One region of the Apilactobacillus sp. EABW-1NA genome, then DNA from elsewhere that is predicted to be linked to it. Evidence: predicted binding sites of a transcription regulator. Region 1 holds the regulator's gene; each other region holds the start of a gene.
What was found. Region 1 encodes CtsR, which represses protease genes until heat stress. Its sites were predicted from a motif close to TTGGTCAAAAAAGGTCAAANA; they were not measured.
Positions count from the first base shown of each region.

Region 2: OEZ61_RS03125 (ATP-dependent Clp protease ATP-binding subunit) is a predicted target of CtsR. The motif match lies at 6,340-6,360, and genes of this name have one in related genera.
Region 3: OEZ61_RS05465 (ATP-dependent Clp protease ATP-binding subunit) is a predicted target of CtsR. The motif match lies at 6,257-6,277, and genes of this name have one in related genera.

Region 1 is NZ_JAPDKO010000010.1:44,145-54,941, forward strand. Features, by position in the region: gene OEZ61_RS04190 (DNA-directed RNA polymerase subunit beta) at 1-2,919, opposite strand, end outside; gene OEZ61_RS04195 (ATP-dependent Clp protease ATP-binding subunit) at 3,186-5,684, opposite strand; gene OEZ61_RS04200 (CtsR family transcriptional regulator) at 5,700-6,167, opposite strand; tRNA gene OEZ61_RS04205 (tRNA-Pro) at 6,293-6,366, opposite strand; tRNA gene OEZ61_RS04210 (tRNA-Arg) at 6,379-6,452, opposite strand; tRNA gene OEZ61_RS04215 (tRNA-Leu) at 6,476-6,561, opposite strand; tRNA gene OEZ61_RS04220 (tRNA-Gly) at 6,575-6,646, opposite strand; tRNA gene OEZ61_RS04225 (tRNA-Thr) at 6,651-6,724, opposite strand; tRNA gene OEZ61_RS04230 (tRNA-Leu) at 6,746-6,829, opposite strand; tRNA gene OEZ61_RS04235 (tRNA-Lys) at 6,865-6,937, opposite strand; tRNA gene OEZ61_RS04240 (tRNA-Val) at 6,941-7,013, opposite strand; gene serS (serine--tRNA ligase) at 7,246-8,529, opposite strand; gene OEZ61_RS04250 (deoxynucleoside kinase) at 8,807-9,448, opposite strand; gene OEZ61_RS04255 (amino acid permease) at 9,566-10,797, opposite strand, start outside.
Region 2 is NZ_JAPDKO010000007.1:26,542-37,338, reverse strand. Features, by position in the region: gene OEZ61_RS03145 (LysR substrate-binding domain-containing protein) at 1-667, opposite strand, end outside; gene OEZ61_RS03140 (malolactic enzyme) at 805-2,433, shown strand; gene OEZ61_RS03135 (methylenetetrahydrofolate reductase) at 2,494-3,261, opposite strand; gene OEZ61_RS03130 (GtrA family protein) at 3,683-4,054, shown strand; gene OEZ61_RS03125 (ATP-dependent Clp protease ATP-binding subunit) at 4,100-6,196, opposite strand; gene OEZ61_RS03120 (amino acid ABC transporter substrate-binding protein/permease) at 6,606-8,051, shown strand; gene OEZ61_RS03115 (amino acid ABC transporter ATP-binding protein) at 8,048-8,785, shown strand; gene OEZ61_RS03110 (MarR family winged helix-turn-helix transcriptional regulator) at 8,900-9,322, shown strand; gene OEZ61_RS03105 (DHA2 family efflux MFS transporter permease subunit) at 9,325-10,701, shown strand; gene OEZ61_RS03100 (hypothetical protein) at 10,745-10,797, opposite strand, start outside.
Region 3 is NZ_JAPDKO010000016.1:448-11,244, forward strand. Features, by position in the region: gene OEZ61_RS05435 (LTA synthase family protein) at 1-2,057, opposite strand, end outside; gene OEZ61_RS05440 (lysylphosphatidylglycerol synthase transmembrane domain-containing protein) at 2,099-3,112, opposite strand; gene OEZ61_RS05445 (glycosyltransferase family 4 protein) at 3,115-4,137, opposite strand; gene OEZ61_RS05450 (glycosyltransferase family 4 protein) at 4,146-5,333, opposite strand; gene OEZ61_RS05455 (phosphocarrier protein HPr) at 5,573-5,839, opposite strand; gene OEZ61_RS05460 (ATP-dependent metallopeptidase FtsH/Yme1/Tma family protein) at 5,908-6,138, opposite strand; gene OEZ61_RS05465 (ATP-dependent Clp protease ATP-binding subunit) at 6,319-8,490, shown strand; gene OEZ61_RS05470 (MucBP domain-containing protein) at 8,592-9,635, shown strand; gene OEZ61_RS05475 (peptide chain release factor 3) at 9,655-10,797, opposite strand, start outside.

The DNA of each region.
Region 1 (10,797 bases):
TTCAAGAACTTGTCCAATGTTCATACGTGAAGGCACACCCATGGGACTCAATAGGATATCAATTGGAGTACCATCTGGTAAGTAAGGCATATCTTCTTCAGGAATAACAATGGAAACAGTACCCTTGTTACCGTGACGACCAGACATCTTGTCCCCTACTTGGATCTTACGTTTTTGAGCAATGTAAACTCGAACCATCTTGTTTACACCTGGTGCTAATTCATCACCATTTTCTCTAGTGAAGACCTTAACGTCTTGAACGATACCGCCACCACCGTGAGGTACACGTAGTGAAGTATCACGGACTTCTCTAGACTTTTCACCGAAGATAGCATGTAGTAAACGTTCTTCAGCTGATAATTCTGTTACACCCTTAGGAGTAACCTTACCAACTAAGATGTCACCATCATGTACTTCAGCACCAATTCTGATAGTTCCTTCTTCGTCAAGGTTTCTTAAAGCGTCTTCCCCAACGTTAGGAATTTCTCTAGTCATTTCTTCAGGTCCAAGTTTGGTATCTCTAGTTTCTGATTCGTATTCTTCAATATGAATTGAAGTGTATACATCTTCTCGAACTAATCTTTCTGAAATACCAATGGCATCTTCGAAGTTGTAACCTTGCCAAGTCATGAACGCAACAACTGGGTTTTGACCTAAAGCAAGTTCTCCGTTTTCCATTGAAGGACCGTCGGCTAGAATTTCATCAGCGTCAACCTTGTCGTTTACACGAACGATTGGACGTTGGTTGTAGTTCTTACCACCGTTTGAACGTTGGAACTTCATTAGCTTGTAAGTATCTAATGAACCGTCTTCTCTTCTAACACGTACTTCGTCAGCGTCAACGTATTCAACAGTACCTGGGTGTTTACAAATTAAAGCAACACCAGAGTCATGAGCTGCCTTGTATTCGATACCAGTACCAACTAGTGGTGCATGTGGGTTAACCAAAGGAACAGCTTGACGTTGCATGTTGGCACCCATCAAGGCACGGTTGGAGTCATCGTTTTCCAAGAAAGGAATACATGCAGTGGCAACTGAAACTACTTGCTTAGGAGAAACGTCCATGTAGTCAACGTTTTCAATCTTAGTTTCAATATTGTTTGACTTGTATCTAGCCATAACAACATCGTTCTTGAATGATCCGTCTTCATTTAATGGAGAGTTAGCTTGAGCAACTACGAAGTTATCTTCTTCGTCAGCTGATAAGTAATCAATCTTATCAGTTACTTTGTGAGTATCCCATGATACACGACGGTAAGGTGTTTCCACGAAACCGTACTTGTTAACCTTAGAATAACTTGAAAGTGAGTTAATCAAACCAATGTTAGGACCTTCAGGAGTTTCAATAGGACAAATACGACCATAGTGAGTGTAGTGAACGTCACGAACTTCGTATCCGGCACGGTCTCTGGTCAAACCACCAGGTCCCAATGCAGATAGACGACGTTTATGAGTTAATTCACCCAATGGGTTAGTTTGGTCCATGAATTGTGACAATTGTGATGAACCAAAGAATTCCTTAATTGAAGCTACTACAGGACGAATGTTGATTAATTGTTGTGGAGTAACAGTACTAGTGTCTTGAATTGACATACGTTCTCTTACTACACGTTCCATTCTTGCTAGACCAATTCTGAATTGGTTTTGTAGTAATTCACCAACAGAACGGATACGACGGTTACCTAAATGGTCAATATCATCAGGTTCACCAATTCCTTCTTGCAAGTTGAAGAAGTAGTTGATAGCAGAAATAATATCTGCTGGAGTGATGTGATGGTAATCCAATGAGATGTTGTCGTTTCCAATCATGTTAACAACATGATCTGGGTCTTTTTCTGATTGTACTTTGATGATTTGTACAGTCATTGGTTCTGGAACAACTGATTGTTCTGAAGGGTTGAAAGTGTATGCCTTGAAGTCTTCGCGGTCCAAGTATGGAGCTAATTCCTTCATGACATTCTTATCAATTACAGTACCCTTCTTAGCAATAATTTCACCAGTATCTGGATCAGCTAAAGTTTCAGCAAGGGTTAATCCTAGTAAACGAGTCTTTAGGCTTAACTTGTTGTTAGTCTTGTATCTACCAACAGGAGCCATGTCGTAACGTTTTGGATCGAAGAAACGAGTAGTCAATAGGCTACGAGATGAATCAGCAGTCTTAGGTTCACCCGGACGTAGACGTTCGTAAATGTCCTTTAATGCTTCTTCAACACGTGAATCTTCTGTGTCTTTGTGGACATCTTTTTCAAGAGTCAATGAAAGACTATCATTGCTACCCAAAATTTGAGTAATTTCGTCATCTGAACCGAAACCTAATGCACGAACTAGTTCAGTAATTGGTAGCTTTCTAGTTCTATCAATACGAACGTATGATAAGTTCTTTGCGTCAGTTTCGAATTCCATCCAGGCACCACGGTTAGGAATTACAGTAGTACCATAGCTGATACGTCCATTCTTGTCTTCTTCTTTGTGGAAGAATACACCAGGAGAACGAACTAATTGTGAAACAATTACACGTTCCGCCCCGTTAATAATGAAAGTACCTTGATCAGTCATCAATGGGAAATCGCCAAAGAATACATCTTGGGTCTTAATTTCACCAGTTTCATGATTGGTCAATTTCAATGTGATATGAAGTGGAGCTGAGTAGTTAGCCTCATGATCTCTTGCTTCATTAACAGTGTACTTAGGTTCTAATAATTGGTAATCAACGAATTCTAAGGATAGTTTTCCTTGGAAATCATCAATTGGCATAATGCTGTTAAACATTTCACGCAAACCTTCATCTAAGAACCACTTGTATGAATCGGTTTGAATTTCAATTAAATTAGGTAAATCAAGAACTTCCTTGATTTGAGAGTAACTTCTACGAATACGGTGTTTACCATATTTAACTAAATGTCCTGCCAAGTTCTTCACCCCTCCAAAAATTTCTACGTAAGTGAAATATTACAATTGTGTTACAAATGCATTTTTTTACCCTTTTTATCTAAAAATGAGCAAAAAAAAACCAAAATAAGCAATTCAAATTGAAGCTTATTTTTGGTTAATATAGGCGTGTCTGACGGACAATAGATCGCCGACACACATTTCACTTCGTAGTTATATATTTAGTATGATACTCTCGAAGGTATACAAAGTCAAGATTTAGACAATAAAAAAGAGGGATAATTCCCTCTTTTTTATTATGCCTTAACGGCTTCTTTTTTAGTGATTGTAATCTTGCCTTTAGATGCTCCGATTGAAACGTCATCCCCTGGTTTAATTTCACCAGAAAGAATTTCTTCAGAAACTTTATCTTCAACATCGTTTTGCAATGCACGACGAATTGGACGTGCACCGTATTCAGGATTGAAACCATTCTTAGCAATTAATTCGATTGCTGCTGGAGTCATCTTCACGTTGATTCCTAAGTCGTGAACTCGTTTCAATAAATCGTTAGCCATTAGCTTAACAATTTCTTGAACTTGTTTTTCGTTTAGTTCGTGGAAGATGATTGTTTCATCGATACGGTTTAAGAATTCTGGTCTGAAGAATCTCTTCATTTGTTCTTCGACCGTCTTTCTCATTAGCTTGTAGTTTTCATCGTCATGATCTAGTTCAGCACCAAAACCAACAGTCTTCTTATCACGTAGTGTTCTAGCACCTAGGTTAGAAGTCATGATTAGGACAGTATTTCTAAAGTCGACATGTCTACCTTTAGAATCTGTTAGGTATCCATCATCTAATACTTGTAGTAACAAGTTGAAGACATCTGGATGAGCCTTTTCTACTTCATCGAATAGGACAACTGAGTATGGATGTTGTCTTACCTTTTCGGTCAATTGGCCACCTTCATCGTATCCAACGTATCCTGGAGCTGAACCAACCATTCGAGAAGCTGATTCCTTTTGCATGTATTCTGACATATCAATTCTGATAATGTCATCCTTTGAACCAAACATTTCTTCAGCTAAGTCCTTAGCTAATTCAGTCTTACCAACACCGGTAGGACCTAAGAAGATGAATGAACCGATTGGTCTATTTGGATCCTTGATTCCACTTCTAGCACGTCTAATTGCACGTGATACGGCAGAAACGGCTTCGTTTTGACCAATAATCTTCTTGTGTAGGATTGATTCTAGGTTAACCAAACGCTTGCTGTCAGCCTTAGTCATCTTAGTTACTGGAACCCCAGTCCATTCTGAGACAACCTTAGCGACATCTTCACCGGTTTCTTCGATATCGAAGTTGTGGTCTTCTTGACGTTGCTTTTTGATATCAGCGGTTTCTTGACGCTTAGTCTTTAGTTCTTCTTGTAGTTCTTGTTCCTTTTGACGAAGTGAAACGGCATCTTCGAAGCGTTGTTCTTCGATGGCACTTTCCATTTGAGTACTGTATTCGTTAATCTTGTTTTCTAGTTCTTCTAATGGATTGTTTTCGTCTAGGTTGTTGATTCTAACCATTGCGGCTGCTTCATCCATCAAGTCGATTGCCTTATCAGGTAGGAAACGGTTGCTGATGTATCTGCTTGATAAATCAACGGCCTTTTCAATCGCATCATCGGTAATCTTTACTTGGTGGTGGCTTTCGTACTTAGGACGAATTCCCTTTAGGATTTCGACAGCTTCATCTCTAGTAGGTTCATCAACTGAAACAGTTGCGAATCTTCTAGCTAATGCACCATCTTTTTCGATGTACTTTTGGTATTCATCCAAAGTAGTAGCACCGATGGTTTGAAGATCTCCTCTTGCAAGCGCAGGCTTTAGGATGTTAGAAGCATCGATAGCTCCTTCAGCACCACCGGCACCCATTAGAGTGTGTAGTTCATCAATGAATAGGATTACATTACCAACTGACTTGATTTCACTGATAATCTTCATTAAACGTTTTTCAAACTCACCACGGTACTTAGTACCAGCGACTAGAGTTCCCATTTCAAGCATCATAATACGCTTATTTTGCATGTCTTCTGGAACTTGTCTGTGAGCAACCTTTAGTGCCAAGCCTTCAACAACAGCAGTCTTACCTACCCCTGCTTCCCCGATTAGCACTGGGTTGTTCTTAGTACGACGACTAAGGATTTGAATTACACGTTTGATAACATCGTCTCTACCAATAGTAGGATCGATTAGACCATCTTTGGCTGACTTAGTAAGGTCAGTAGCAAGTGAGTCTAATGTAGGAGTAGTTCCATTGTTTCGAGCTGCTCTAGTTCCTGGTAGTGGAATGTTCTTTGAGTTTGAACTTGAATCGCCTGGGAATCCCATCTTGCGTAATAGCACCTTCTTTACGTCGTTTACTTCGACCACGTTTAGTGCCACTAGAATTCTAGCAGCTAAAGTGTCTGGAGTATCTAAGATGGCAAGTAATAAGTGTTCTGTTCCTATCTTAATTGCACCGTATTTCTTCGCAATTTGGCCAGATAAGGTCAAGATTGCTTCAGCCTTAGGTGAGTATGGTAGGTATGTGTCCTTGTCTGAATCGGTTAAGTTACCGTATCCAACCAAGATTTCCATTTCGCCTTTAATATCATCTTCGTGTACATCGCATTGCTTTAAGGCTGACTTTGCGATGCCGTTATCTTCCATAGATAAAGCTAGTAATAAGTGTTCTGTCCCAATCCCTTGGTGGCCAAACACTTTGGCTTGTTCTTGTGCCAAAATCAATACGTTCTTTGCGCTTGGAGTAAAAATGTTATCCATATCGTGCCTCACTTTCTAGCTTTTGTATCTTAAATGATCAAGTATTGCGACCATTATATTCGCTCTAATCTCATTTTCAAGTAGTTTGTTGCCAACGGCTAGTGTCTGCTTGTTAATAGATGCTAACACTAAATCGGCTTCATTGTCAGTAATTAGATCATTTAACACCAAAGTGTTGATAATTGCTTTACCCTCACGTTGTGTTAAATCGTCGCCAATGGCATTAATCAGCGTATCTAAAATATCTATATTATCAAGCAGCTTCACCTTTTCAATGCGGATATATCCACCGCCACCACGTTTACTTTCGACTACGTATCCATTTTGAATGGTAAACCTAGTCTTAATAACGTAGTTAATTTGTGATGGAACCACATCAAAATGGCTGGCAATATCAGATCTACTTATTTCGACTCTCTCGTCTTCAGCAATCATTTCCTTTAAATACTTCTCAATAATATCCGAAATATTCTTACCCTGCATAATACCACCTCTTTCTTTGACTAATTCTGACTATAATTATACGGACTTATATTGAAAATGCAAAGATTTTTAACGAAAAACAAAAAAGAGAAAACAAATTAATGTTTTCTCTTTTGGTTATATTATCGGGAAGACAGGATTCGAACCTGCGACCCCCTGGTCCCAAACCAGGTGCTCTACCAAGCTGAGCTACTTCCCGAAAATAAAAAAATGCACCCAGTAGGAGTCGAACCTACAACCTTCTGATTCGTAGTCAGACACTCTATCCAGTTGCGCTATGGGTGCATAATAGTATTAAATTATTGAAATGCCGAGGACCGGGATCGAACCGGTACGGTTATCACTAACCGCAGGATTTTAAGTCCTGTGCGTCTGCCAATTCCGCCACCCCGGCAGAACTATGCAAAAGCGGAAGACGGGATTCGAACCCGCGACCCCCACCATGGCAAGGTGATGTTCTACCACTGAACTACTTCCGCATAATGCCGACTAGATGATTCGAACACCCGACCTCTTCATTACTAGTGAAGCGCTCTAGCCAACTGAGCTAAGTCGGCAGCAATTATGCAAATTGCAAATGCGGGCGAAGGGATTCGAACCCCCACTTCCATAAGGAAACTAGAACCTAAATCTAGCGCGTCTGCCAGTTCCGCCACGCCCGCATGATTATATTAAAATGTATATGGCATAGAGCCAATGAGCCGTGGCAGGTTCGAACTGCCGACCCTCTGATTAAAAGTCAGATGCTCTACCGGCTGAGCTAACGGCTCATATGGAGGATACAGGGCTCGAACCTGTGACCTCCTGCTTGTAAGGCAGATGCTCTCCCAACTGAGCTAATCCTCCATGAGGTCTTCCAAGTTATCTCTTAACAAGACAACTATTTAATAATATCATTTCTTTCAAGTGATGTCAACAAGAAATTTTACTTAATTGTTGATATGACTTGCTTCTGAGCCGTTCTCTTTAACTCAACAAAAGATATTATATCTAAATTTCTGCTATCTGTCTACCCTTTTTTTCAAAAAAATAAAAAAGCGACAATCTTTCGATTATCGCTTTAGTTATAACTATTCAATTAGTCTTCTTTTTCGATCTTAGTCTTACCACCCATGTATGGTTGTAGTACTTCTGGAATGTTGATTGATCCATCTTCATTTTGGAAGTTTTCTAAGATAGCAGCTACAGTTCTACCAACAGCTAAGCCAGAACCGTTTAGAGTGTGAACATATTGTAGTTTACCATTTTCATCCCTGTATTGGATGTGTGCACGACGTGCTTGGAAATCAGTGGTGTTTGAACAACTTGAGATTTCACGGTAACGACCTTGAGCTGGCATCCATACTTCGATGTCATGAGTCATTGCAGCAGTGAAACTCATGTCACTAGTAGTTAATGTGATTACATGGTAAGGAATACCTAGCATCTTCAATAGGTCTTCTGCATGTGCAGTAATGCTTTCTAGTGCATCCCATGATTGTTCAGGTTTAGTGAATTGAACCATTTCTACCTTATTGAATTGGTGTAGACGAATTAGACCTCTTGTGTCTCTTCCGGCACTACCAGCTTCTGATCTAAATGCTGGTGATAGTGCAGTGAACTTAACTGGTAGTTTGTCTGCATCCATTACTTCATCTCTGTAGTAGTTTACCAATGGAACTTCGGCAGTAGGAATCATTGTTAAATCACTGTCAGCAATTTCGAAACCGGCCTTTGTTTCCTTAAACTTAGGGAATTGACCAGTACCAAACATTGATGCTGAGTTTACCATGTATGGTGGTAATACTTCTTTATAACCAGCCTTAGCATTTTGGTCTAAATAGAAGTTGTAAATGGCACGTTCTAGCTGTGCACCTGCACCCATGTAGTAAACAAAACGACTACCGGCAACCTTAGCACTTGCTTCGAAGTCTAAGATGCCTAACTTTTCACCTAAGTCCCAGTGATGTTTTGGTTCGAAGTCAAACTTACGTGGTTCACCGTATTTTCTTAGTTCAACGGCACCTTCTTCAGTCAAACTAACTGGAACGTCATCTGCTGGAATGTTTGGTAAGTGCGCCGCTAAGTCTTGTTGATCTTGTTCAACTTTTTCAAGTTGTTCATCTAATTCCTTAACTTCCTTACCTACTTGTTGCATTTCAGCGATGGCGTCAGCAGCGTCTTCCTTGTTACGTTTTGCTTCCGCAATTTTCTTTGATACTTCGTTCTTCTTAGCTTTTAATCCTTCACTTTTTACGATTAGTTCACGACGCTTTTCATCGTAACCTAATAGTTCATCGATTGTTTCAGCTTTGATATTTCTAGTAGCTAACTTTTCCTTTACCCAGTCAGCGTTTTGACGAATCATTTTCATATCTAACATAGTAAATACCTCCAATTTTGCAAATAAAAAAGAAGACCTCCATCCATTGGGACGAAGGTCTTCTTTTCGCGGTACCACCCAAGTTCTTAGCACATGCTAAACACTCGTTTGGAGATAACGGTCACCTGCCGTGTAGCATTACCTACCCGCTTTTGCGTATGCCGGAATTTCGACTTGCAATTCACACCAACCATTGCATCTCTTTGTTGTCTACTTAAAAACATACCTTGCGTTTATTTGTTGACTCAATAATATTATAAAAAAATGTGATTGGCAACTATTTTAAGTTCAATTCAGCAATTTTTTCATCAATTTGTTTTAGAACTGCTGCTAAATCTTCTTCGTTTTCGATAAAGTCAAACTTATCACCGTCGATTTGCATCTTAGGAGATAAATCGTAGTTGTCATACCAGTCGTTGTAACGACTATTTAAGTCTTGGTAATAGTTGTATAGTTCTGGATCTTTATCCACTTGTTCGTAACTTCTACCACGTTTTTTGATTCGTTTTAACATGGTATCGAATGAAATGTTGATGTGGATTAATAAATCAGGATTCTTTTGGTTCAATGAACCAGGAATTTCTTCCATCATATTTTCCAACAATGAATCGTAGATATCAGCTTCAGTTGAAGTGGCACGTTTCATATCAGCATTCAATCTAAATAGTAATGAATCTTCGTAGATAGAACGGTCCATAACACTTAACTTTTCGTTGTGGGCCTTTTCAATATTGTTTAGACGTGTATTTAAGAAGTAAATTTGTAATAAGAATGCATACTTCTTAGGATCCTTGTAAAACAATGGAAGAATTTCGTTATCGTCCACTGATTCGTAATACCCAGTTGAATCAAGATGAGCAGATAGGATCTTAGTTAAAGAGGTTTTTCCGGCTCCAATGGTTCCAGCAAGTACTATCATAATAATCTCCTTAATTTCGTTTTCTAATATACTATTTTAATACATTCAAGTCGTTTTGAATATGAAGAAATTGATGGCAAACAAAAAAGATGCCGTTAAAACGGCATCTTCATTATATTATTTTTCTTCATCTCTTAAATCAGAAGGAGATACATCAACCTTATCTAGAGGAATTAGATGTGTCTTGTGCTTAATCTTGTAACCAATGTATAGAATTAATACAAGTGGTACTGAGATGTAAGTAATTCCGATTTGTTCCCAATCCCAGTTAGCAAATGAGTTTACGTTTTGACCACAAATAACTAAGATACATAGAATTAAAGTAATGATTGGTCCAATTGGGAACCAAGTAGCATGGTACTTCAATTCGTCTAGTGAATGACCTTGCTTGATGAAGGCTCTTCTGAAACGGTAATGTGATAGTGCAATTCCGACCCAAGCAATAAAACCAGTAAGACCAGAAGCGGCAACTAACCATAGATAAATTTGTGGACCTTCGATACTTGTAATGAAAGTAAGTAATGCAATCACAGTAGTAACTGTTAAGGCACCAACTGGAATACCGCGACGGTTAGTCTTACCCATAGCCTTAGGAGCGAATCCTTGGTGAGCCATTGAGTAAAGCATTCTAGTTGAAGCATACATTCCTGAGTTAGCTGATGAAATGACTGAAGTTAAGATAACAGCGTTCATAATAGAAGCAGCGGCTGCTAAACCAGCACGCTTGAATACGATTGTAAATGGACTAATTGCAACATCGGTAGCACTTGAACCTAATAGATCAGGACTAGTGTAAGGAATGATTGAACCAATTACGAAGATTGCTAGGATGTAGAATAAGATAATTCTCCAGAAAACATCCTTGATCGCACGTGGAACGGCTTCTCTTGGGTTATCTGATTCACCAGCAGTAATACCAACTAATTCAGTTCCTTGGAATGAGAAACCAGCGACTACGAATACCGCTAAAATCATTGGAATACCACCAACGAATGGCGCTTGCTTGTAAGTGAAGTTAGATAAACCAATGTAGTGGCCACCCATGATACCAAAAATGGTTAAAACACCAACAGCTAAGAAGATAAAGATTGTAATAACCTTAATCAATGACATCCAGAATTCTGTTTCACCGAATGACTTAACTGATAATGCGTTCACACAAAGGATTAGTGCTAATGTAATCGCACTGAAAATCCAACCTGGCATGTGTGGTAACCAGAACTTCATTACTAAAGCTGCAGTTGAGATATCAACGGCAACGGTAATTGCCCAGTTGAACCAGTAGTTCCAACCCATGGCAAATCCAAGCGCTGGGTCAACGTACTTACCTGCGTAAGCCGCGAATGAAC
Region 2 (10,797 bases), on a different contig from region 1:
TTGATCTGAAAATCACGTTTGGATGGAATGAATTTCGTTTAGCCAATTGGTTAAAGGATTCGTTTTGGGTAAAACCTTGTTTAAATAGCACAAAGTCTTCCTTGGCTAGGTCAGCAAAATGAATCTTACCTTCATTAGCTAGTGGATGGTCCTTTGAAACGTACGCACAGAATGGAATTCTTTCGATTTCCTCTGTCTCTATGTCGGGGTCGTCCAACGGATTGTTAGAACCTAGTAAAGCTAAATCTAACTCACCATTTTTCAATGCAGATTTGGTTGTTTCTGAACCGTATTCATAGGTAATAATACTGTTTAATAATTTTCTTTCCTTCAAATGTTGAGCGATTGTAGGAAAGTATCTTGTTTCAATAATTGGTGGTAGCCCAATTGAAACTTTTTTAGCTTTCAAGTTGGCGATGTTTCGCTTAGCAACGTCAAAATGACGGATGATTGCGCGAGCATGATTTAACAATTGTTTCCCACTATCGGTTACAATGAGTTCGCCATGGGTACGATGTCTGATAATCAACTTAGCGTCCATCTCTTTTTCCAATCGTTGCAGAGCAAAAGTAATGGTAGGTTGACTTACTTTAAATTCTTCAGCAACTTTCGAAAAAACTTTTAATTCTGTTAAGCTTATAAAATATTCAAGGTCTCTAGTGTTCATAAAAAACGCCTCCCAGCGTTGATATAAAAAGGTTTATTTTTTAGATATAAATTATATTTATTATAACACTAAGTTTTGACTATCTAAATACCCATGTATTATTATCTATATATAAATTATGAAAAGAGGTAAGTACTATGTCTTTTGGATATGATATTTTAAACAATCCTTTCAAGAATAAGGGTACTGCATTTACTAAAGAAGAAAGAAAAGAACTTGGTTTAGAAGGAATGCTTCCACCATACGTTCAAACTTTACAAGAACAAGTGGATCAAGCTTACGCTCAATTCCAAAGCAAACCATCAGATTTAGAAAAACGTGTTTTCTTAATGACTCTATTTAACGAAAACCGTGTTCTATTCTACAAGTTATTCTCACAACACGTTGTTGAATTTATGCCAATCGTATACGATCCAACAATCGCTGAAACTATTGAAAACTACAGTGAACTATTCGTTCAACCACAAAACGCTACATTCTTATCAATCGATGATGATTTAGATTCAATCAAGACTTCATTAAAGAATGCTGCTGAAGGCAGAGACATCCGTCTAATCGTAGTTACTGATGCTGAAGGTATCTTAGGTATTGGTGACTGGGCTACTAACGGTGTTGATATCGCTGTTGGTAAACTAATGGTTTACACTGCCGCTGCTGGTATCGATCCTAGCCAAGTTCTACCTGTTGTGCTAGATGCTGGTACTAACAACGAAGAATTACTTAAGGACCCAATGTACTTAGGTAACAGACACGAACGTGTTTACGGTGAAAAATACCACAAGTTCGTTGATACTTTCGTAGAAGATGCTGAAGAAATGTTCCCAGAAATGTACTTACATTTCGAAGACTTCGGTCGTAGCAACGCTGCTGAAATTCTAGACAGATACAAAGACAAGTACACTGTATTCAATGATGATATCCAAGGTACTGGTATCATCGTTCTAGCAGGTATCTTAGGTGCTTTAAACATTTCTGGTGAAGAAATGAAGGACCAAACTTACGTATCATTTGGCGCAGGTTCAGCCGGTACTGGTATCGTTTCTCGTGTATACGATGAATTCGTACAACAAGGTATGGACCCAGAAGAAGCTAAGAAGCACTTCTACCTAGTTGATAAGCAAGGTCTATTGTTCGATGACGACGATACTTTGACTCCTCAACAAAAACCATTTGCTAGAAGCCGTAGCGAATTTGATAACGCAGATTCACTAACTACTCTAGAAGCAGTTGTTAAAGAAGTTCACCCAACTATTTTAGTTGGTACTTCAACTCAACCAAACACTTTCACTGAAGAAATCGTTAAGGAAATGGCTGCTCACACTGAACGTCCAATCATCTTCCCTATCTCAAACCCAACTAAGTTGGCTGAAGCTAAGGCTGAAGACTTACTAAAATGGACTGACGGTAAAGCTCTTATCGGTACTGGTATTCCAGTTAACGATATTGAATACAACGGTACTACTTACCAAATCGGTCAAGCTAACAACGCCCTTGTATACCCAGGTCTAGGTCTAGGTGCAATTGCTGCTACAGCAACTGTTCTAGATGACGAAATGATTTCCGCAGCTGCCCACTCACTTGGTGGTATTGTCGACACTGACAAACCAGGTGCTGCTGTCTTACCTCCAGTTTCTAAGTTGGATCAATTCTCAACTACTGTAGCTAAGGCCGTTGCCGATAGCGCTGTAAAACGTGGTCTTACACGTGAAGACATCAAAGATGTTGACAAAGCTATCGAAGACACTAAGTGGGAACCTAAGTATTAATCTCTCTTTTAGATGATGTGTGTATAAAAAAAGACGCCGAAGGGCGTCTTTTTTTGTGCGCTAAATTATATTAATAATCTTTTCGGTATTTTCCGCATTATTTAATGAATACAAATGAATGTGGTTAGCACCCGCTTGTTTAATTTTATTAATCATCCCCGCGGTGTATCGAACACCACCTTCGCCGAACTCATCTTTATATTGATTCATCAAAGCATTTAGTTCATCTGGAGCAGTCGAATGGGTTAAACTCAGCATATTTTCTGCTTGTGATCTCGAAATCAGTGGCATAATCCCAAACCAGATTGGCGTATCAATTTGGTTTTGATTTAAATAATCAACGTAATCATTCGCGTCAAAGCTAAATTGTGAAATTAGATTCGTGCATCCCTTTTCAATCTTTTGTCTCAACCATTTCATTTCTTCGTCACTACTATTTAGATAGCAAGTTCCAGAGATATTCACATGTGGATATTGTTGTTTGATAAATTCAACTAGTCGATCTGCATGTGGAAATGTCACCGCCGTATCATTTTGAGACAACTTATCACCACGCAACGCCAGCACACTGTGGATATTGTGTTGTTGCATCAAATCAATCATCTCTTGAACTCCCTTTTCATCCTTGTCGATTCCGGTCAGATGAATGACGACATCAACGGATGAATTAGCATGGATGTAGTCAGCGATTTGAATGCTTTGTAGCAGGTTATCCATGTCGTGGTTTCTATCAGTAATCGAGATGAATTCTGGATGTAGTTTTAATAAACCATCCAGGTTAACTTGATCAATGTTGGGTGTAATCTCAAAAGAATATTGTAAGGACATGCGAATCTCCTTTTTGATTAGTTATTGATTTCATTATATACCATCCGTATAAAAAAGAGGCCTCCTTTTATTGGAAGCCTCTTTTATCTTTATTTACACAAGTCAAATCGTCTGCATAATTTATTTACGTTTTTTGCTGATATATGTCGCAGCAAGGCAGATTAAATTCAATACAAATAGAATAAAAAACGCAGTATTTTGATATTTATCTGGACCAAATAAGTAAATCCCTGTCAAAATCGAAACTATTACCAAATTAATATATCTTAGAAGCTTAATCATACTAACTTCCCACTTTCGCTTTTTAATATTTAAATTTTTTTGAAATCATAATAGCATACTATTAAAAGATTTCCATATAAAAAATAATTTTGGTATATACTACTATATAAGTTCAAATGATTTCACACGGAGAAGATAAATGATTGATATAATTAAGCAATTTTTCAAGTTTGGTATCGTTGGATTCATTAACACAATACTAACCTATTTAATTTATACATGCCTATGGCGGATTACATCTCCTACCATTGCCATGGCAATCGGATATGGTACCACTACTTTGATTGGTTTAACCATTAATAAAAAGTGGGTATTCAAAACTAGCGGAAACGTTACTAAAACCGCGATTAAATATTATTCTACCTACGTGTTCACTTGGTGTTTAACAGTACTATTAACATACCTATTGTCTGTCTACACATCTATTAACGAACAAATTGTCCCAGTATTAACATTAATTGTGACCGTTCCAGTTAACTTTATACTAAGTAAACTATGGGTATTCAAATAAAAAAGAGGCCGTTCCTACAAAACGGTCTCTTCTTTATTATTCAGATTACTTGTTTTCACTAATTACGACAGTACCATCTTCCATTTCAGCCTTTAAGTGCTTAATGTCTTCATGGTCTAGGTAGAAGTCAGTAATCTTGTCTCTAATTTCTTGTTCAACTACACGACGTAGTGGACGAGCTCCCATGGCTTCGTCGTATCCTTGTTCGATTAAGTGATTCTTAACGTCATCAGATACGACAACATCCATGTCTTTCTTAGCTAATGTAGCATTTACGTCTGCTAACATTAAGTCGACAATTTCTTTCAAGTCATCCTTTGTTAAGTGGGAGAATTCAACGATTGCATTGAATCTGTTTAAGAATTCTGGGCGGAAGTATGGAGCTAAACGATCCATTAACTTCTTGTCCTTGTCGTCATCACCAGTAAGCGCTTCGTTACCGAATCCGGCATTTGAAGTAGCAATTACAACGGTGTTCTTGAAGTTAACCACATTCCCTTGACCGTCTGTTAAACGACCATCGTCTAATACTTGTAATAGAAGTGTTAGCACTTGTGGGTTAGCCTTTTCGATTTCATCTAGCAATACGATTGAGTATGGGTTTCTACGGACCTTTTCAGTCAAAGTATTGTTGTTGTCGTTGTATCCAACGTATCCAGCTGAAGCACCAATCAACTTGGAAACAGCAGTTGGGTCGGAGTATTCTGACATATCTAGACGGATAATATTGTTCTTGTTACCAAACATGTCCTTAGCTAATTGCTTAGCAAGTTCAGTCTTACCTACACCAGTAGGACCTACGAATAAGAATGAACCAATTGGACGGTTACCTTCGTCAAAACCAGCACGGTTTCTACGAATAGCACGAGCGACTGCGGCAACGGCTTCGTCTTGGCCAATCACCTTGCCCTTTAGACGGTCACCCATAGTCTTTAATCTTTCGATGTCAGTGCTGCTCATCTTAGCAACAGGAACACCAGTCAATCTTTCAACTGACTTAGCAACATCATTGACAGTAGCAGTGACTTTCTTTTCGTCACTCTTGTTGTCAATTTGCTTTTGTAGTTCTTCAATCTTGTTCTTGTGGTTTAAAGCTGATTCGTAATCTTCCTTAGCTGCAGCATCTTCTTGAGCTTTCTTTTCAGCTTCAATTTCGTCTTCGATTTGCTTTTGATCTAAGACTGGGTGTTGCGCAGCCAAGTGTGCAGCAGTCATATCTACTAAGTCGATGGCCTTATCAGGTAGACTTCTTTGTGGAATGTATTGAACTGAGTAGTCAACTGCAGCCTTCAATACTTCGTCAGGTAAAATCACATTGTGGTGTTCTTCGTATAATGGACGAATACCTTTCAAGATTTCTAAAGTAGTTTCTTCACTTGGCGCCTTAATTTGCACTTCGTTGAAACGACGAGACAAAGCAGCGTCCTTTAAAATTGTGTTTCTGTATTCATCTTGGGTAGTAGCACCGATAACGGTAATTTCACCACGAGATAATGCAGGCTTGATAATGTCTGCTAATCCCTTGGAGCCACTTTCGTCGCCGGCATTACCAGCACCTAGGATTTGGTGGATTTCATCGAAGAATAGGATAACATTACCCTTTTCTTGGACTTCCTTAATTAAGTTTTGAATGTTTTCTTCAAAACTACCACGATATTGAGTTCCGGCTTCTAGACCAGAGATATCAATACTAATAACTTCTTTGTTCTTAATTGATGCAGGTACGTCACCCTTAACAATTGCTTGAGCTAAACCTTCAACAACGGCAGTCTTACCGACACCGGCATCACCAACTAACACGGGGTTGTTCTTGATTCTTCTTGATAATACTTCAGCAGTTTCTTGGATTTCCTTGTCTCTTCCAATTACTGGATCTAACTTATTATCTCTAGCTTCTTGAGTTAAGTTTCGGCCTAACTTTTCAAGAATTCCTCCTTTATTAGATGTAGCTTTTTGTTGGGTATTAGGTTGACCACCTTGTAGTTGGCCACTTCTTCTTAGTTCTTCTAATTGTTCTGGGGTAACTTCTTGACCATTAATCATGTATCGACGTTGGGCACTTGAGTTACCTGTATCGCCTAAAAATTGGTTAAAAATTTTGTCAAAATCATCGTTAAATGGATCAAATGGACTTCTTGCCATAGTACATCCCTCACATTTCATATAATATTTTATTTTCAAATACATTAGCCAAACACGGCATGTATTAGATAAGGCTTTTAATTATTCTCTTATTTCCTTATCTAAAGAATATAATACCACCCAAATTACATAATTCAATACTAAATTTGACCTTTTTTGACCTTTTCCTTACATAAGAGTCGAAAACCCTTGATACATAAAGGTTTTATCAAAGGTAAAATTTTTATAAAGTTTTGACTTCCAGCTTATACATCCATTAACATGTCATATTTTATAACATAGAAGCTTAACTTTTTTAAAAAAATAGTGTTTTCAGATATACAACGCTTGCCGGTTCTGATATGATAAAAACATACAATGTTATGAAAGATAACGTGGAAAAGATTTTACTTGAAAAGGGGTTTTACTAATGAAGCGACATTCATCAGTAATTCGATGGTTAATGGTATTAACTGTTGGATTAGTCGTTGCATTCGGTTTATTCTCAGCACCTACTAAATCAAATGCTGCAGAAAAGACTTATCAAATTGGTACAGATGTTACTTTCCCACCATTTGAATATGCAAACGACAACAATAAATACGTCGGAATTGACATCGACTTAATGAAAGCAATTGCCAAGGATCAAGGTTTTAAGATCAATCTTAAGCCTACTAGTTTTAACGGTGCTATCCAAGCCGTTCAATCTGGTCAATTAAACGGTATGATTGCTGGTATGTCAGTTACTCCCGAACGTAAAGGATCATTCGATTTTTCTACACCATACTACAACTCAGGAGTTGTTATGGCTGTATCACAAACTAACAACGACATTAAGAGTCTAAATGATCTTAAGGGTAAGACTATTGCAGTAAAGACCGGTACTACCGGTGCTCAATACGCCCAATCAATCCAAAAGAAATACGGATTTAAAATCAGTACTTTCGATGATTCAAGCAACGTCTATGAAGATGTTTTAACTGGAAACTCTGTTGCATGTTTCGATGACGAACCCGTATTAAAGTACGGTATCAACCAAGGTACTAAGTTAAAAATTGTTACTAAACCTGCTGCAGGTACACCAATTGCATTTGGTGTAAAAAAAGGTACTAACCAAGAATTAGTAAAGAAATTCAACGCTGGTCTTGCTCACCTAAAGAAAACAGGTGAATACCAAAAGATTATGGACAAGTACTTAAACTCCAAGAAGAATGCTGAAGACAATCACTCATTCTTTGGTATCTTGAAGCAAAACAAGACTTTCTTATGGCAAGGTTTCCTACAAACACTATGGTTAACAATTGTTTCAATCTTCTTCGCTACAGTATTTGGTATAATCTTTGGATTGTTCGGAGTTCTACCTATCAAGTTCTTCCGTTGGTTATCCGCTACAGTTATCTACTTATTTAGAGGTATGCCTCTATTGGTTCTAGCATTATTCATCTACACAGGTATTCCTACATTAACCGGTACTAGAATCCCTGCATTCATAGCCGGTGTTATCACATTGATGTTAGATGAAGGGGCATACATTGCTGCCTTCGTTAAGGGTGGTATTGAATCAGTTGATAAAGGTCAAATGGAAGCCGCTAGATCACTTGGTTTACCATTCGGTAAGTCAATGAGAAGAGTTATCCTACCTCAAGGTGTTAAGCTAATGGTTCCATCATTCATTAACCAATTCATCATTACCTTGAAGGATACTTCAATCCTATCAATTATCGGTATTCTAGAACTTACTCAAACTGGTAAGATTATCATCGCTAGAAACCTTGAAGGATTCAAAGTTTGGGCAATGGTTGCAATTATCTACCTAGTTGTAATCACCCTATTAACTTGGCTATCAAACTGGGTAAAAAGGAGAGCTAAGATATGAGCAAAATTAAAGTAACCGATTTACACAAGCAATACGCAGACAACCATGTCTTACGTGGTGTAGATCTTGAAGTTAAAGATAACGAAGTAGTTGTTATTATCGGCCCTTCTGGTTCTGGTAAGTCAACTCTATTAAGAACTTTAAACAAGTTAGAAGAACCAACTTCAGGTTCAGTTGTTGTTCATGGCACTGACATCGCCAAAAAAGGTGTTGATATTGATAAGGTTCGTGAACAAATCGGTATGGTGTTCCAACACTTTAACCTATTTAACAACCTATCAGTTGGTAAAAACATCATGTTAGCCCCTGTTGAATTAGGTAAGCTAACAAAAGAAGATGCTGTAAAACAAGCTAAGAAGTTACTAGAAGTTGTTGGTTTGGAAAACAAATTTGACGCTTCAGTAAGTTCACTATCCGGTGGTCAAAAACAACGTGTTGCTATCGCCCGTGCTTTAGCAATGAACCCAGACATCATGCTATTCGATGAACCTACTTCTGCCCTTGACCCTGAAATGGTCGGTGACGTTTTAAACGTTATGAAGAAGCTAGCTAAAGAAAAAGGTATGACAATGGTTGTTGTTACCCACGAAATGGGCTTCGCTAAAGAAGTTGCTGACCGTGTGGTATTCGTTGATGACGGTATCATCCAAGAAGAAGGTACTCCAGATGAAATCTTCAACCACCCTAAGAACGATCGTCTAAAATCATTCCTATCAAAGATTTTGGAAGTATAGTAAAAAAGAACCTCGCTTATGCGGGGTTCTTTTTTTGTTCATTTTTCGCTTGCATTTTTATTTTTTCCCTTTTATAATTGTTAGCATGCTAACAAAATCTAGGAAGTGATATTCATGACAGAAAATATTGGAAGACAACTAAAAATTGCATCAACCCAACTTACCAAAAAATTTGATAAGTTTGCGATTCAATACGATTTAACAAGTATGCAGATGTCCGTAATCGACTTCTTGACCCTGTTTTACGATCAAGAAATGTTTCAAAAGGACATCGAACACGAATTCAACATCCGTCGTTCCACCGCTTCAACGCTATTGAAGCGAATGGAAGATAAGGGATTAGTCCGACGTGTTGAATCGAACAAGGACGCTCGTCAAAAACAGGTTATCCTAACCGATTTAGCTGTTCAATACGAAGACGACATTCAAAAGTTCATGGTTGAAACGCAACAGCAAATCCATAGTTTCTTGTCTGATGAAGAGTACGATGCCCTAGAGAGTAGCTTAGATAAAATCATTAAACACATGGGGGATTAATAATGGATAGCAAAATTTCATTAAAGACATTACTATCAGTCATCGCAGCTGGAATCATGTCCTTTAGTGGTGTTGTCATTGAAACTTCAATGAACATCACATTTCCGACTTTGATGCACGACTTTAACGTCGGTACCAGTACTGTTCAATGGATGACCACAATCTATTTACTAATCGTTTCAATTGTTGTACCACTTTCCGCAATATTGAACCGTAATTTTAAAACCAAGCAATTATTTATCGTTGCCAATTTACTATTTATTCTAGGGGTTGTGTGCGACCTATGCGCCCCAACATTTTCAGTATTATTACTAGGTCGTGTTATCCAAGGATTTGGAACAGGGATTGCACTACCATTGATGTTTAACATCATCTTGGATCAAGTTCCTGCCGAAAAAATCGGTGTGATGATGGGGGTTGGTAACTTGATTACCGCCATTGCCCCTGCCGTTGGTCCTACTTTCGGTGGAATTGTGGTATCTTCAATCGGTTGGCGTTACATCTTCGCCATCCTATTACCAATCCTAGTGATTTCTTTAATCTTGGGTGTTTTGAACATCGAACAAAAACGTGCAATTGAAAAGACTAGCTTAGACTTTGTCGGCCTAATCCTAATCGTGATTACCTTCACCGGCCTAGTTTATGGTTTCTCAAACATGGGTGCTGGCAATATCCTAAGTGCCGTTGTCACTCTTCCAATCATCATTGGCGTGATTGCTTTAATTACCCTTTACATTCACTGCATTAGAAGTAAGAATGCCATCTTGGATCTTTCAGTTCTTCAAAACCACAAGTTCGCTGGTCACATTGTTGGATTCTTTATCCTACAATTCATTACACTAGGTTTATCATTCATCTTGCCTAACTACGTGCAAATCGTAAACCACTCATCAGCATTCATCGCTGGTTTATTGGTATTACCTGGTGCCGCAATTGGTGCAATCTTTGCCCCACTATCCGGTAGTTTGTACGACCGCTTCGGCGCTTACAAGCCACTAGCATTAGGAATGTTATTCGGACTAATTGGTTTGGTATTATTCACCATCTTCGGTACTCATTTGAGTAACGCCATGATTTTAATCTTCTACGTAATCTACATGCTATGCATGGGATTATCATTTGGTAACATCATGACAAGTGGATTAAGCCAACTAAATGGTGAACAAAGAACCGACGGAAATGCCGTCTTCAACACCATCCAACAAATCTCAGGTGCCATCGCCACTTCCATCGTTTCAGCTATCATTACTATCAGTCAATTGAGTAGCGGTAACGAAGCAAACGGAACTGCGGTTGGATCACTTCACGCGTTGATTCTATTACTAGTATTAATCGCGATTGCTAGTCTAATCTTAAATTCCGTTGTAAAACGCAAATAACAAATAAAAAAAGCCTAACGTGTTAAACGTTAGGCTTTTTGTTTTACTTCATTTTTTTGACACTCATAAAAATTCTAGTTGCAGGATAGAATCTAA
Region 3 (10,797 bases), on a different contig from region 1:
TTTAATTCAGGTGCATCTGTCTTGTATAAGTTCAAAGTATCTTTCTTCTTCAACTTATTCAATAGATCAGTCTTCTTCTTTTTATCCATTTCCTTAAGAAGCTTCATTCCATCAGCGTACTTGTAGTTGTATGACTTCTTATCTACCTTCTTGAAGCCCTTAGGGTTATAGAAACGTAGTAAGTCACCTAGCACTACCTTATCTGATAAAGATAGTTCTGTAGTAACGTGGTTTTGCATCTTCTTGATTTCAGCAGCTTGTTTCTTGTTTGGTGTAATTTGCTTACCAGTCTTAGTTAGGTATACACTTCCACCTACTACTGTGTATTCAGGAGATACGAAATCCCCATTTCTGAATGCAACAACTTGGTTTCTCTTCTTAGATAGCAAGTCGTTACCAAATTGGATAGTATTATCGTCCTTTACACCCAATAGATGTAATAGTGTTGGTAATACGTCAATTTCTCCACCGTAAGTGTGGTCAATTCCACCCTTTAGTCCATCCATGTGAATCATGAATGGAACCTTTTGGAATTGTGCTAAGTCGAAGCTGTTAATAGACTTCTTGTGTAGTAATTGAGCGATAGCTGGTCTATGGTTGTTTGAAATACCATAGTGGTCACCATATAGCACAATCATACTGTTCTTCATTAGACCTGTCTTAGTTAGGTAATTCATGAATTCACCAAAAGCTTGGTCTAAGTAGTGAGCAGTTTGTACGTATGGATCAACAGTATTGTCACCAGTCTTAGTTGCTGGGAATGATACGTTTTGCTTATCCAATTCATATGGATAGTGGTTAGTTAGTGTAATTAGTTTTGCATAGAATGGTTGTGGTAATTGTTGGATGTATTGTGCAGCATCTTTAAAGAAGATCTTATCCTTCAAACCGTAACCGACACTGTATGATGGTTTTTCAGTATAGTAGTTTGAATCAAAGAAGTATTGGTATCCCCATGACTTGTATGCATTATCTCTATTCCAGAAACTAGGCACATCCCCATGGAATGCAGCAGTACTGTAACCCTTTTGAGCTAAGATAGCTGGTGCAGCTTGGTATGTGTTTTGAGTACCATAAGTAACCATTGCTGATCCTTCTGGTAGACCGAATAGTGAGTTTTCTAGCATCATTTCAGCATCAGAGGTCTTACCTTGTGCTACTTGGTGGTAGAAGTTATCAAATGATAATGTGTTTTGGTTATGGTAGAACTTGTTTAGGTTTGGAGTTACTTCCTTACCATCAACTTTGTAATCAATTAAGAATTGTTGGAAACTTTCCAAATGAATGATAAAGACATTCTTACCCTTAGCCTTACCGTAGTATTCGATATTAGACTTACTACGGTTATGCTTTAGATATGTAAGGACACTATTTAAATCAGATGGTTTAGCTTCAGCTCTAGTTTGACTTTCCTTGTGGGTTTGATATGCATTAAATGCTGCATATTCATTTAAACCAAGGTACTTAACAATGTAGTTGTTATCAAAAGTTCTTGTTAATAGACCTGATCTGTCTGCATTAGATACACCAAATTCAGCAAACATCAATACTAAAGATAAGATGGTGATTGCAAAGGCGTTTCTCTTCTTAAATGGAGCATGGTCCACCTTAATTACTCTGAATAGTAGTAATAAGATCAATACAATAATATCGATAAATACGAAGAAATCTAATGGATGTAAGATTTCAGCTAAACTCTTACCAAGGTTGTTTTGAACAGTACCAGAACCCTTGATGATTCCAAATGATAGGAAGTCAGAGAATTCACGGTAGTATAAAACATTGGCAAAAATCCAAATTGATTCGATTAAATCAATAATAATCATTAGCCAGTAAGATAGCTTACCTCTAAAGTACAAAGCAATCCCAAAGATTAGTAATGCAGCTGGTAGTGGGTTAACAGCCAATAGGAATTGTTGAATGCCACCCTTTGCACCTAAGGTAAAATCAATACGGTATGAAATATATGTTTTCAACCAGAATAAGGCCACAATTAATACAAAAAAGCCAAATTTTGTATTAAAGAACTTTCTGGTGTTCTTAATATGACTAGACATTTCTATGCCTCCAAAATAAAAAATATAAAGTGTTAGTAAATTTACTTATCAATCTTATTGGGACGAATAAAGAATGCTACCGCCCCTAAAATCATTCCTAAGTAATAAGTTATCAAGCGCCAAGCAATTAACGCGAGAATTAACTTTGTGTTATTGGTGATAAAACTCTTGAACAAAGTTTCAAAACTGTACTCTGCTCCCCCAGCTCCTCCTGGAATTGGGAATAGTGAGATTATCATAAAGATTAATACGTGTAAGCTAACAATCATGATGATGTTAACTTGATCAAATCCTAATGCCAAGATGATGAAGTATGGAATTAGGTAGTAGAAAGCTAGTTGGAAGAAAGTAATAACAATAATCTTTAACATTAGCTTCCATTGTTTAGCGATTCTGATGCTTTCCATATGGAATGTATCGATTTTGTTGTCTAACATCTCTTTAAATGAAAGATACTTTTCATCCTTCATAAAGATTTTAAGTGGTTTTACCAAATTATCAACCAGTTTCTTAGTAAATGTATACCAATACATGATTAATAACAAGGCGACAATGACAAATAGGTGAACGAAGAAGCCAAACAATACCAGTAAAGCTAGATAGTGTAGCTTTTCTTCCACGTATTGAAAACCGACAATAAGACTCAAAATGAAATTAATTACTATCATGGTTTGAAAGACAACAAACTTCATCAAGAGCGTTGAACTGGCCTTACCAGCATCCACGCCCGTTTGAACCATTACATATAGTTGTCCTGGTTGTCCACCTGATGAGAATGGTGTGATTCCGTTGAATAGTTGTTCTACCAATGGAACTCTAATCGCATCCCACCAAGTAAAGTGATCAACTTGGGTATCCACGATTGTCTTAGTAACCACCGCCTCTAATCCTAAGTATAGCAACATGCATAGAAAGGCAACGGCAATCCACCACCAATTAATAGTAAAAAAATCTGCAATCAATACATCCATATTGATATCTCTGATGAAATACCAAAAAATCAGTATCCCGATTATAAACATCATAAAGAACGTTATTACATTTCTCTTCGACATTACTATCCCTCTTTTATCTGACCTTTATAGAATTTATGCCAAATTGAAGCTAGATGATCTTCTGAATAGTAATCAGATGCAGCTAGTGCTTTATCAGACAATTCTTTTAGTTCATCTCGATTATCAATTAAGCGATTTAAACTATCATTCATTTCTTCAAAAGTAGTAAATGGTTCATAGTAACCACTGATGATTTCTTTATATAAGTCTAAACTTCTAAGCATTACTGGAGTTCCACAAGAGAATGCTTCCAGTACTGACATTGGGAACAATTCGTTAAATGATGGTAGTAAGAATAAATCAGCAATATTGTAGTATTGAACTAATTTATCACGGTCCACAATTCCTGGGAATTTAAGGTTTGCGGGTGGATTATCTACCAAGAGTTTTAAGTTCTTGTATCCATCAGTAATTTTACCAAATGAAAAACCACCTGCCCAAATAAATTCGACATTTGGGTTTTCCTCAGCTAGTTTGGCAAAATCAAGAATTCCCTTTCTAGTTTGCACCTGACCAGTTCCCACTACGACGAACTTGTCTTTATCGATACCAAGTTCCTTTCTAGCAGCCATCTTTTCGTCTTCGGTGAAAGGATAGAATTCCTTCTTGCTTACGAAGTTTGGAATGTAAGTAATTTTGTCACGATTAATCCCGTATGCTTCCAACTTAGGTATAAAAGTTGGATTAACTACTACAATATGTTCCATTCGTTTGTAAAACGCAATTACATATTTATAAAAAATCCATTTGATTGGTTTGGGCAAACTCAAGCTTCCTTCCAATGTTTCTGGTAGGAAGTGCACATACCCAATTCTTCTTCCACGTTTCTTTTGAAATGTAGAGAAGTAATATCTTAGATTAATTGTATGGTAGTGAGTAATATCAGATTTCTTCGGATCATTGATTTCAATGTCAAACTCATCTGAAAAACGCTTTTCCATTAATTTAATTAACTCTAGATAGGCACTACCAACTCCTTGTCCCTTTACCTTGTCGGCAGTTGAAAACATATCTATTTTTATCATAAATCCTCCTAGTCGCTTATCCCATTATCATCGCTAAATTCTTTGTTGAAATCTAATTGGGCACTCTTATAAAAAGCCACAATTCGATTGGCAAAGTTTTCAGATGATATTTCATGTAACTTAGTTTGTCTAAGTTCTTCCTTTGATTGATCTGGTTTAGCTTTAGTTTGATTCAAGTATTCCAATACGCTTGAAACATAGCCATCTTTATTTGAGAAGGTCATCCCTAATGCCTTATCACTTAATAGGTCCTCAGTATATGGACTTGATGCAACCACTACCTTAACTCCGGCAGCCATTGCTTCAATATAAGTTAAACCTTGTGATTCAGAATTAGATGTCGATACAAACAAGTCGGCATCTCGGTAATATTTATATACCTCATCGTTATTAATTTCACCAACGAATTTAACGTTGGCATTTAGCTTCATGTCATCGACTTGTTTTCTCAAGTCTTCTCCGGCTGGTCCATCCCCAACAATCACTAATTGGGTTAATGGTTTGTCAGCCAAGATTGTTGGCATGCAATCAATTAATTCTTTGATGTTCTTTTCGTAAGCCAAACGACTCACTGATAATAACACAGGAGCGTCCTTATCTACCCCTAAATATTTACGTAAATCAAAATCAGATTGAGTCGCAAATTTATTGATATTAATTCCGGTTGGGATAATCCTAATCGGACTCTTTACCCCGTATCTAACTAACGTGTCTAATACTTTTTTACTTGGCGCCACTACCCCTGACATGTTGTGACAAAACGCTAAGGTTGCATCTTTAACATGTACCGGTCTTAATAGCTTACCCTTTGCTACGTAATGCAAGTAGTCTTCATACATGGTGTGATAAGTATGTACACATGGGATTCTTAAGAACTTCGCAACGAACTTACCGATGATTCCCATTGAGAACTCAGTCTGTGTATGAATAATGTCCAAGTTAAGTTTCTTAGCAATTTGATAAGCTTGGATCATTCCCCTTACCGCGATTCTGCGGTCAGTAAAAGAAATAAAGGGGATACTGGAAAATCTAAAAATATTCTTTTCGTATGTGGCCTTATCAACGTGAGGGTCAGTTGTAGTAAAGATATACACCTGATGACCATCTTTTTCCAATTGATCTTTTAATGTCTTAATGGATGTGGCAACCCCACTGACCTGTGGAAAATAAGTATCCGTAAAAATTCCAATATTCATAGTAGCACCTCCTTTTCTTTTATTATTAATTATTTGTAATTATATTGTTTTGCTGTTTGCATTGCAAACTCATGTGAATGCCATAATTCCCTATTTTAATAAAAAAAACGAGCCAGAACAATTCTATCGAAGTAGTTGTTTCCATATTCGTTCAATAATGACAATGAACTATTATGACAACCATACATAAAATATTTCTGACTCATTATTTTAATAAACGTACCATATATAACTTGTAATTAATCAGTTAATCCTTCATCTTTGAATGACTTTGCAATTGCTTCAATTGCGTCTTTTTCGTCAGGACCATCAGCAATAACAGTTACTTCAGCATTTTGACCAACACCTAATGACATAACACCCATGATTGACTTTAAGTCAACAGTGTTGCCAAGGTATTCTAATTTTAATTCTGATTTGAATTTAGTAGCAGTTTGAACTAAAAGTGTTGCAGGACGAGCATGGATTCCAGTTTCAGAAACAACTTTAAATTGACGTTTTTCCATTTTGAAAATCTCCTTTTATTCTTATACTAATTTTAGAATATCAATTAATGTGATAAAACTCAACATTTTTAACTATTGGTACCACTATCAGATAGGTAAGTATACGTAATTACACCGTTCTGATCGGCCTTCCCTATCACGCGCTTTCTGGTATCAAAGTTCATGTATGCAACTTGAAACTCAGTGAACTCGTCGGGTTTGACTACCAATTCTTTGATTTTGTTGTCTTTTAGGTCATTTAATAATTCAGTATAATTCTTATCTGCGATAATTATATTCCCTCTTTCAATATATATTATATACGATTGCTACTAATTAAAACATATCATAATTAAAAAATATGAAAAAAATAGACATTATTTTAATCTAATCAAATTGCTTGCACTAAATTTACGATGAGTTATAATATTTTTACAAATGGTCAGTAAAGGTCAAAACAATCTTTAACCATTTAGTTGTTTTCAGAAAGGAGCAGTCGTATGAAATGTGAAAACTGCCATATAAATGAGGCAACCATTCATTTACTCGTCAATTTCAATGGCGAAAAAAGACATATTGATATTTGTCAGGACTGTTACCAAAAATTGAGTCAACAATCCGAACAATATCGTAACAATGGAGGTGTTGATATGATGAATGATCCATTTGGTTTCAGTAGCTTAGATGACCTATTTAACGCGATGAATCAAAACAATCAAAATTCTATCCGCCGTCCTGAGAACAATCAGCAAAAAAATAACAATAACAACAATTCCAACTCTGTGTTAGCAAAGTATGGATATGATTTAACCGACTTAGCAAGAAAGAACAAGATTGATCCTGTTATCGGTCGTGATAAGGAAATCGATCGTGTGATTGAAATCCTAAACAGAAGAACCAAGAACAACCCTGTTCTAATTGGTGAAGCCGGTGTTGGTAAGACTGCTGTCGTCGAAGGACTAGCGCTAAAGATTGCCCATCACGAAGTTCCAGATAAATTAAAGAACAAACGTGTCATCAGATTAGATGTTGTATCCATTGTTCAAGGAACATCCATGCGTGGTCAATTCGAACAAAGAATGCAAGAACTAATCAAGGAAGTTCAATCCAACAAGAACATCATTTTATTCATTGATGAAATTCATGAAATTATGGGTGCCGGTAATGCCGACGGTGCCATGGATGCAGGAAACGTTTTAAAGCCTGCTTTAGCTCGTGGTAGTTTCCAACTAATTGGTGCTACTACATTAAACGAATACCGTGGGATTGAAAAAGATTCAGCACTTGCTCGTCGTTTCCAAACCGTCCAAGTTGATGAACCTTCATTAAAACAAGCTCTTCATATCTTAAACGGTATCAAGGGTCGCTACGAAAAGTATCACCACGTCAAATACAGTGATGATGCCATCAAGGCTGCGGTTTACCTATCAAACCGTTACATCCAAGATCGTTTCTTGCCAGATAAGGCTATCGACTTAATCGATGAAGCCGGTTCTAAACTTAATATCAAATCAGACGTTAAGTCGCCTGATGATTTAAAGGAAGAACTAAGCAAGTGTGAAAGCGAAAAGAAGGATGCCCTACAAAAGGAAGACTATGAAAAGGCCGCTTTCTATCGTGATAAGATTGAAGAACTTAACTACAAGTTAAAGGACTTCGACGAATCCGATAATACCTACCCTACTGTATCTGCGAAGGATATTGAAGGAATTATCGAATCGATCACCAAGATTCCTGTTGGTCAATTGCAAGAACAAGAACAGGATAATCTAAAGGACTTAGACAAAAAACTTGCTGGTAGCGTCATTGGACAAAACCAAGCAATTGAAAAAGTTGCTCGTGCTATCAAACGTAATCGAATTGGTTTCAACGGAACCGGTCGTCCAATCGGATCATTCCTATTTGTCGGAACTACCGGAATTGGTAAGACTGAACTTGCAAAGCAATTAGCTAAGCAACTATTCGGTTCCAAGGAAGCAATGATTAGATTCGACATGTCCGAATACCGTGAACCACATTCAATTTCTAAACTAATTGGTTCACCTCCTGGCTACGTTGGTTATGATGAAGCCGGTCAATTAACCGAAAAGGTAAGAAGAAATCCATACAGCCTAATTCTTTTTGATGAAATTGAAAAGGCTCACCCTGACGTTTTACACGCCTTTCTACAAATCCTAGATGATGGTCGTTTGACCGATTCTAAGGGAAGAACCGTATCATTCAAGGATACTGTCATCATCATGACAAGTAACGCCGGTACCGGTGCCTCCACCGCTAGTGTTGGTTTTGGTGCTGAAGCTAATAACAAGACTCATTCAGTATTGAATAAGTTGGGTGATTACTTCAAACCAGAATTCCTAAACAGATTCGATGACATCGTCGAATTTAACCAACTAAGCAAGGATGACTTGAAGAAGATTGTCAGCTTGATGCTAGACAACGTTAACAAGATGCTTAAAAACCGTGGTATCACCATCGATGTTTCTGATGCTGCCAAGGATAAACTAGTCGAAAAAGGCTACAACCCAGAAATGGGTGCACGTCCACTTCGCCGTGTAATCCAAGAAGAAGTTGAAGATAAGGTCGCGGACTATTATCTAAACAACCCAAGTAGCAAGCACCTAAGCGTTGAGGTCAACGATGAAAACAAAGTATTCGTTAACGCAAAATAATTGAACAGATATAAAAACAGCTAAGACTTATTCTTAGCTGTTTTTTTAACTTTTTTTGTACTATCATATGTTAATATGGTTATTAGAGAGGAGGAAAAGGTATGTTTCATTTTATTCATGACATCATTCGTTTGTTTAAACCCAAACGTCAACCAGATGAACCACAAGCAAATGACTTCACAGATTTTACAACGCAAACCGTTGATGAACCTGTAGAAGCACCCACCGATAATATTGAAGAAACCCCTTCCCCTTCTCCTTCTCCTAAACCAAGGGCAAAAATGACTATCTACTATGTAGATGAAGACGGTCACTATCTTCATGAGTTCAACGTAATTCACGGATTTGTTGGTGATCCAGTCAGTTTCATCATCCCCGATTTTGATCACTACGTTTTATTCAAAATAATGGGTGTTTCCACCTACATGCAAAAAGAAGATAACGAAGTCACCCTTCAATATAATCGATTGAATGGAAAACCAGTTAATATTTTCTTCATTAACTATGATACATATTCAATGATTCGTCTTCCTCAAATGGCTATCGGTAAATATAACAACGAATTTCAAATTAACATCCCAGAACTATCTGGTTTTAAACTAATCAACTATTCAGGTGATTCAAACGGTATCTTTGATGACTACATGAAGCATTTAATAATCTACTACCGTCGAAACGATTGGCACAGCGTCCAAAAGGACACGTTCTACATTCGTTTAAGAGAATACACCAGAGTTTACAACGATACTAACGGTGATGTGCTTCACGTCTTATTACCAAAGAAAAGTATTTGGAAAGTATTCTATCAAGTCACCACTGACGACGCTCTGTGGTTAAACATCGGGCCAAACCAATGGATAGTCGATAGAAACTTTTTTAGAATGCAATATCCATTCGCTAAAGAACTAACTAATACAGATTCATGGAATATTAAACAAGTGCACTACCCTGCTACAATTGAAAATGATAACCATCAGAGTGTGGCCGTGTACAACTTCCCTTACGGTAGCTGTATTGGATTCCTCCACAATGGTAACTCGTTCATCGTCACTCAAGAAATTGTTGATCAAAACAATGTCCAATGGGTCGAAATTAATAACCTGCACTACATCGTTTCCGATGACGTAAAAAAAGAGCTTAGATAATATCTAAGCTCTTTTTGTTTTATAGTTTTGATGTAAGTTCTACATCTGGATACTTTTCCTTGAACCAACGTTCAGCAAATGAGTTTTCGAATAAGAACAATGGATCGCCATGACCATCTTTTACCAAGATGTTTCTAGATGAAGACATCTTTTCGTCTAATTGGTCTGGGTTAATCCAACGAGCAGTCTTGCTACCCATTGGTTCCATTACAACTTCAGAGTTGTATTCATTTTGCATTCTGAATTGGAAAACTTCAAATTGAAGTTGACCAACGGCACCTAGAATGTAGTCACCGGTAGTGTAAGATGTGTAAAGTTGAACCGCACCTTCTTGAACTAGTTGTTGGATTCCCTTGTGGAATGATTTTTGTTTCATAACATTCTTAGCAGAAACCTTCATGAATAGTTCAGGTGTAAATTGAGGTAGCTTGGTGAACTTAACATCACGTTTGTCAGAGTAAATGGTATCACCGATTTGGAAGTTACCAGTATCGTATAAACCAATGATGTCACCAGCTACGGCGTTTTCAACGTTTTCACGAGTGTTAGCCATGAACTCAGTCACGTTAGATAGACGCAGTTTCTTTTGGTTTCTTTCCAAAGTAACGTCCATCCCACGTTCAAACATTCCAGAACATACACGCACGAATGCAATACGGTCTCTATGTTTAGGGTTCATGTTAGCTTGAATCTTAAAGATGAAACCAGTGAATTGTTCATCTTCAGGTTTTACTTCAACGTCGTTTTCAGTTTCGTGTTCACCTGGTTTTGGTGCAAAGTTTAGATAAGCATCTAAGAAAGTCTTTACCCCAAAGTTAACCAAGGCTGAACCGAAGAATACGGGAGTTTGTTCACCATTCTTAATCTTTTCTTCGTCGAATGGATTACCCGCTTCAGTGATTAAATCCATGCTTTCTTTAGCATCTTGGTAAACACTGTCGTCAGCTAACTTGTTGTCTTCTAACAAGTTACCGTCTTCATCCAATGGTAAGTATGGATTGTTTTCATCTTCTGGACGGTATAGTTCGACACGTTTGTTGTATCGATCGTATAGTCCTCTTAGAATTTTTCCTGAACCGATTGGCCAGTTCATTGGGTATCCTTCGATTCCCAAGACATCTTCTAGTTGACTGATTAATTCCATTGGGTCTCGACTATCACG